2 regions of the Sinorhizobium sp. KGO-5 genome follow, and region 1 is predicted to be linked to the other one. Evidence: predicted binding sites of a transcription regulator. Region 1 holds the regulator's gene; the other holds the start of a gene.
The links. The regulator LexA, encoded in region 1, represses DNA repair genes until DNA is damaged. The targets are predictions, from matches to a motif close to TGTTCNNNNTGTGTTCNG.

Region 1 (3,406 bases):
GCTGGCCGAAGCTTCCCGTCGGTGCAACTCTGAGGCTCCGTCCCCGGTTGGCGTGGTGCCCGTGCTCCGGCCCAAGTCCGAGAGGATCTCGCAATGGACGACAGATACGATTATGGGCCGCCGGAGCGACGGGCGGCAACCGGCCTCCCCCTAGGCATAATGCTCCTGTCGATGTTGGCGATTGCCGTTTATCTGCTTGCCGGAGCGGCGCTCCTGGACGGCAGAAGCCGGGATGTCGCGACCTACGTCGCCCGGGCAGGCGACGAAAGTCCGACTGCGGCGCCGGACAGCGGACTCCGCCCGTGACGATGGCCCACAACCGTGCCACGGGCGTATGCGGCGCGGCACGCCTCGAATGCAAGCAAATGCTCCGGAGCAAGTTGACGCTGTGATCAAAGCTGCTAAAAAGCCAGCCGTTGGTGAATGGGCAGCAAACCCGGTAGCGATCGCCGGTCCATCGAGAACTCGGAAACGAATTTCACGAAGCTCCGCAATCACCTGGAAGAGTGGCCGAGCGGTTTAAGGCACCGGTCTTGAAAACCGGCGTGCGTGAAAGCGTACCGTGGGTTCGAATCCCACCTCTTCCGCCATTTCAGAATTGATCCGGGCACGCCGGAATTCCCAGCTTCTCGTCACTGATGGCCGTCTTCCCCACCCGCAAGGCTCGTGGCTGCCCTGCCCTTCCGACGCTTTGCGTCACCTGCAGGAGCGGAAGAAGCTGCTTTGGGACTCCATCGCGAAGGGGCGATATTCGGATGGGTGAATTGCAGCGTGCCCTACCGGGCGGCAAGGGTGAAGCCGGCAAACGGAATGCACTGGTGCGCGGGGCCGAAAAATCTTATACAATGGGTGACCAGTGGGGTCGTAGCTCAGTTGGGAGAGCGCCGCAATCGCACTGCGGAGGTCGAGGGTTCGACTCCCTTCGACTCCACCATTCCCCTCTTTTGTCCAGCCCGGAGACCCAGGTAACGGATCTTACCTGAGCTAACATCCACCGATGCCGGACGTCAGGTTGCGGAGCCCGGGCGATGCCGCGGCTCGGCTGCGCTTGCCAAAAAAGCTGATTTGAGAGAAAGTTTTAGTCTGACCCGTTCGAGGTCTGGGCAACTCCCGCGAGTGGAGAAAAACATGCCTGTTAAATCTTTGGTGGCAGCCGTAATTTTTTCCCTCTTCGCCCTTTCGGGGTGCGCCAGCACAGGCTCGACCAACACGACCTATACCCAGTGGTACGGGCCCTATCCCGAGCCTGAATTCGACGTTCTTACGCCGGGCGGACTGCGGCTTGCCTATTAGCATGGCGTAGGCGAGCGACTGGGCCGGCCGCTGTAAGTGAGCGTACGCCCCTGCCCCCAGATTCCGAGCGATCGCCATCGCACGCCGGATGGAAAGCGGACAGGCATTCAGCAGCAAGCGGTATTCACGGAATTTTAGGCACTTGCGGAACACATATGGAACAGATAGGTTCTGTTCTTGATTTGTTTCGCGATTCTGGAGTGACGCCATGCTGACCCGCAAGCAACAGGAATTGCTTCTGTTCATTCATGAACGAATGAAGGAATCCGGGGTTCCGCCGTCCTTCGACGAGATGAAAGATGCCCTGGACCTTGCCTCCAAATCGGGCATCCATCGTCTGATCACCGCACTCGAAGAGCGCGGGTTCATTCGCCGGCTACCGAATCGCGCTCGAGCCCTCGAAGTCATCAAGCTGCCGGAGGCCTATGCCGGTGTTTCGCAGGTCCGCCGCGGCTTTTCGCCGAGCGTGATCGAAGGCAGTCTGGGCAAGCCTGCGGCCCCGCCCCCCGCACCGAAACCGGCGCCCCCGGCCGAGATCGCATCGGTCGCTGTCCCGGTCATGGGCCGCATTGCCGCCGGCGTGCCGATTTCCGCAATCCAGAACAACATGCACGATATTTCCGTACCGGTCGAAATGATCGGCAGCGGCGAGCACTACGCTCTCGAGATCAAGGGTGATTCGATGATCGAGGCCGGCATCCTCGATGGCGATACGGTGATCATCCGGAACGGAAGCACTGCCACCCCCGGGGATATCGTCGTCGCCCTGATCGACGACGAGGAAGCAACTCTGAAGCGTTTCCGTCGCAAGGGCGCCTCTATTGCGCTCGAAGCCGCCAATCCGGCTTACGAGACACGGATATTCGGTCCGGATCGGGTCAAGATCCAAGGCAGGCTTGTCGGCCTCATCCGGCGGTACCACTAGCCTCCCGACGAGGTGTGCAGGCGTTTCCCACGGAAGTACGCAATTTCAAAGCGTTAGAAGTGGGCGCATTGCGCCTTGGGGCGCTATGGCCACGCCTCCACAGAACCGAAGCCATATTTATACAGAATAAAAAAGACCCTATTCCAAATGTACCCTCTTGCGGATTGCGGGCAATCATTCTAAATCCGCGCCACGATTTGAAAATCGCAGATCGTAGAGGCCTCGTGGCGGAGTGGTGACGCAGAGGACTGCAAATCCTTGTACCCCGGTTCAATTCCGGGCGAGGCCTCCAAAAAACCACCCCTATTCAGCTTTGTTACCGACAAATCTTACCTGCGTCAGACGAAGGCGAACTCCGCGCCCGCAAAGACGAAGTTGGCAGCGCTGAGGTCGGCAGCGTGGATGCCGATCAGAGTGACCTGATCGACCGTGCCATTCAACTGCAGGACAGCGTTCCCGTCAGCATCGTTGCCGATGTTGGGCAAAAAATCAGCGAAGTCGTCGTAGCCATAGCCAGCGATTTGGATGACGTCCTTGTCCAATTCGAAGTCGAAGATCTCATCCCGACCACTGTTTCGTGAAAACAGGAACTGATCGGCACCGGTCTCGACCGCGAAGCCTGCGGTCAGTCGACCATCACCCCAGAGCTGATCGTTACCGGTGCCGCCGATCAAGAGGTCGTTCCCACCCGCGGTGTCCACGCCGACCTCTGCATCGCCATACAGGACATCATTGCCTTTGCCTCCGTCGAGCAGGTCGTCGCCGCCACTGCCGCCACGTGAGAAAAGAACGTCTCCAACGAGAAAGTCATTGCCCGAACCACCATACAGGTGGTCGTTGCCGCCAATGCCGGATTCCACGACGCCCTGGTCGAGGCCATCCCCGTAGAGCTTGTCATGGCCCTCTCCGCCCTGGAGGCGATCGTTCCCGCCAACGAAAAAATCGCCCAGGGAGAAAGCGTCGCCCGAGAGAGTATCGTCTCCGGCGCCGCCGTCGAGCCAGTCGTCTCCACCACGTCCGCTGAGGCAATCGTAGCCATCGCCATAGAGTGTATCGTTGCCTTTGCCGCCCGAGAGACGATCATTCCCTCCGGCGACGGTAGCGGAATCAATCGCATCGATCTGGAAGGCATCGCCGTACAGCGTGTCGTCGCCGGCGCCGCCGTCGAGCTGGTCGTCGCCACCACGC
Region 2 (3,406 bases), on a different contig from region 1:
CACGTAGCGGATGACCTCCTCGCGCCGGTCCTGGCAGAAATCGATGTCGAAATCGGGCATCGACACGCGTTCGGGATTGAGGAAGCGCTCGAAAAGCAGAGAGAAGCGCATCGGGTCGACGTCGGTGATCGTCAGGGCATAGGCGACCAGCGAGCCGGCACCCGAGCCGCGGCCCGGCCCGACCGGAATGTCATGTTGCTTGGCCCATTTGATGAAGTCCGCAACGATGAGGAAGTAGCCCGGAAACTTCATCCGCTCGATGACGCCGAGTTCGAAGGCCAGCCGTTCCCGATAGTCCTCTTCCTTGTAGCCGGGCGCCATGCCGAGTTTGGCGAGGCGGCCCTCCAGCCCCTCCTCCGCCTGCCGGCGCAGCTCCGCCACCTCCGCGCGTTCGGCCTCCTCCGGATCATCCGAAGCGCCGGTAAAGCGCGGCAGGATCGGTCCGCGGGTCTTCAACATGAAGGAGCAGCGCCGCGCGACCTCGATCGTATTCTCCAATGCCTCGGGCAGATCCGCGAAGAGCGCCGCCATCTCCTTGCGGCTCTTCAAATAATGATCCGGGGTCAGACGGAAACGGCTGTCGTCGGACACCATCGCATTGTGAGCGACGGCCATCAGCGCATCGTGGGCATCATAGTCGGACGGCGACGGGAAAAACGCCTCGTTGGTGGCAACGAGCGGAACGTCGAACCGATAGGCGAGATCGATCATGCGGTTTTCGTGACGCCGGTCGTAATTCCCGTGCCGCTGCAGTTCGACATAGAGGCGATCGCCGAAAAGCTCGATCAAGACTTTCAGGCGTGCCTCGGCCAGGGCCGGCGAACCCGACTTCAGCGCCATGTCGACCGGTCCGGCTCCCGCCCCGGTGAGCGCGATCAGCCCGGACGTACCGCCTGCGGCGAGCCAGGAGCGGCTTATTCGCGCCTGCTGGTGTCCCTCGCCTTCGAGATAGGCGCGGCTGACGAGCTCTACCAGGCGAGCGTAACCGTCATCGGTCGCCGCGATCAGCACGATCGCGGGAAGCTTGACGAACTGATGGGCGTTTCCACGCCGCTCGCCCTCCGCTTCGTCCTCCATATCGATGGAGAGTTGGCAGCCGATGATCGGTTGCAATCCGTCGTCCGCGGCCTTCTGCGAGAATTCGAGCGCCGCGAACAGATTATTGGTGTCGGCGATGCCGATCGCCGGCTGATCGTCGGCGACCGCCTTGCCGATGATCTTCTTCAAAGGCAGGGCGCCTTCCAGCAACGAATAGGCGGAATGCACCCGCAGGTGAACGAACTGCGGATCCGCCGCAGCCCCAGTGCCGTGCCCGATACTCTGCCCGATACTCTGGTTGCCTGTCATCGCCGCACTCCGATTCTTGTCCGGCGTCGAGGATATCCTGTTTCCCGTCCCAACTGTCCAGTCTCAAGGACGGGCCGCCGGGGTTTTTGCCCGGCGTGTGGTGTTTGGTGCGCGTTCGACAGGAACGCGGAGCACGCTCGAAAATCCCGGTCACAGGCCGAGAGCGATTACCGAGATGCTCACGATGAAAAGGCTCATCGAGGCGAAGGCAGCAAGATCACGTACGAAATCAGCCATAACTTGTCTCCTTTCCGCTACTGTTCCCTTTTTGTTCTAATTTTGTTCGATAGTCAAGGAAGTCTGCATAGAAGACCCGCTATTCAGTGGCTATGGTTAACGTGCACCGGCGGCCCGCATTCGTGCATGCCCCTCCGAGGGTCGATACGCCTCGAATGGAACATGCAAGGAGCGCAGCCCGAGGCGGGTGACCGCGCCGCGAGTGAGGTCGGAGCCAAGTAGGGGCAGCCGCGGCCGAACTAATTCAGTTCGACGACCTTGCCGTCCTCGATGGTCACGCGGCGATCCATGAGCGAAGCGAGTTCGTGATTGTGGGTGGCGATCAGCGCCGCGAGCCCGGACTGGCGCGCCAAGGCTTCCAGCGCCTCGAACACATAGCCGGCCGTCTCGGGGTCGAGGTTGCCGGTCGGCTCGTCCGCCAGAAGGATGAGCGGCGCATTGGCGACCGCCCTGGCGATGGCGACGCGCTGCTGCTCGCCGCCGGAAAGCTCGGTCGGGCGGTGGCTGCCGCGATGGCCGATGCGCATATAGTCCAGGAGGGCCGATGCCCGCTCCGCCGCCTCGGCCTTGGGCAATCCGGCGATCAGTTGCGGCATCATGATGTTCTCCAGCGCCGAGAATTCCGGCAGGAGATGATGGAACTGGTAGACGAAGCCGATCTCGTTGCGGCGGATCGCGGTTCGCCGGTCGTCGCTGAGCCCGTTGCAGGAGGTGCCGTTCACGAGCACCTCGCCCTCGTCCGGGTGTTCGAGCAGCCCGGCGATATGAAGCAATGTCGACTTTCCGGTACCGGACGGGGCCACGAGGGCGACCGTCTCGCCGCTTCGCAACGTCAGGTCGGCTCCCTTGAGGATCGGCAGAAACGTGTCGCCCTCGCCATAGTGCCGCTCGATGCCGGAGAGCTGCAGTGCCACGCGCGCATTCATTTAAGCTGTTGTCCTTGTTATTCGTACCGCAGGGCCTGCACCGGATCGAGGCGCGAGGCGCGCCAGGCCGGGAAGATCGTGGCAAGGAAGGAAAGCGCAAGCGCCATGACGACGACGGTGACGGTCTCGTCGGCGTTCATATCGGCCGGAAGCTGGCTGAGGAAATAGAGCTCCGGATCGAAGAGCGTGGCGCCGGACACCCAGGAGAAGAACTGGCGGATCGACTCGATGTTGAGGCAGACGACGACCCCGAGGACGACGCCCGCGATGGTTCCCGTGACCCCGATTGCGGCGCCCGTCATGAAGAAGATGCGCATCACCGAGCCGGAGGTCGCGCCCATCGTCCTAAGGATCGCGATATCGCTGCCCTTGTCCTTCACCAGCATGATCAGGCCGGAGATGATGTTCAGCGCCGCGACCAGCACGATCAGCGTCAGGATCATGAACATCACGTTCCGTTCCACCTCGAGCGCGGAAAAGAATGTTCTGTTGCGCTCGCGCCAGTCCGTAATGAATATCTGCCGGCCGGCGGCATCCTCCACCGGCTTGCGAAGCTCATCGACCGCGTCCGGATGCTCGGCGAATATCTCGATCGACTGGACGAGGCCTTCGGCATTGAAATAGAGCTGCGCTTCCTCGAGCGGCATGAAGATGATGGTGGCGTCGTATTCCGACATGCCCATCTCGAAGATGGCCGAGACGGTATAGGCCTTGACCCTCGGATTCATGCCCATCGGCGTGACGTCGCCGTTCGGCGAGGTGAGCGTGATCGTCCCACCCACCCGGATGCCCAGCTGCTCGGCCATGCGCGAGCCGATGGCGACGCCGCTGCCCGAGGCGAAGCCGACGAGGTCGCCGGACTGAATATTTCCCGAGATCGACTTCAGCTTTGTGAG

Region 2: the regulator LexA is predicted to act here: its motif matches at 1,606-1,623, upstream of dnaE (DNA polymerase III subunit alpha).

Annotation. Positions count from the first base shown of each region.
Region 1 is NZ_BDIZ01000005.1:276,762-280,167, reverse strand. It holds gene BHD07_RS21980 (hypothetical protein) at 94-306, shown strand; tRNA gene BHD07_RS21975 (tRNA-Ser) at 501-590, shown strand; tRNA gene BHD07_RS21970 (tRNA-Ala) at 859-934, shown strand; gene BHD07_RS21965 (hypothetical protein) at 1,129-1,293, shown strand; gene lexA (transcriptional repressor LexA) at 1,502-2,218, shown strand; tRNA gene BHD07_RS21955 (tRNA-Cys) at 2,437-2,510, shown strand; gene BHD07_RS21950 (calcium-binding protein) at 2,557-3,406, opposite strand, start outside.
Region 2 is NZ_BDIZ01000001.1:1,756,656-1,760,061, reverse strand. It holds gene dnaE (DNA polymerase III subunit alpha) at 1-1,347, opposite strand, end outside; gene BHD07_RS08345 (ABC transporter ATP-binding protein) at 1,824-2,510, opposite strand; gene BHD07_RS08340 (lipoprotein-releasing ABC transporter permease subunit) at 2,528-3,406, opposite strand, start outside.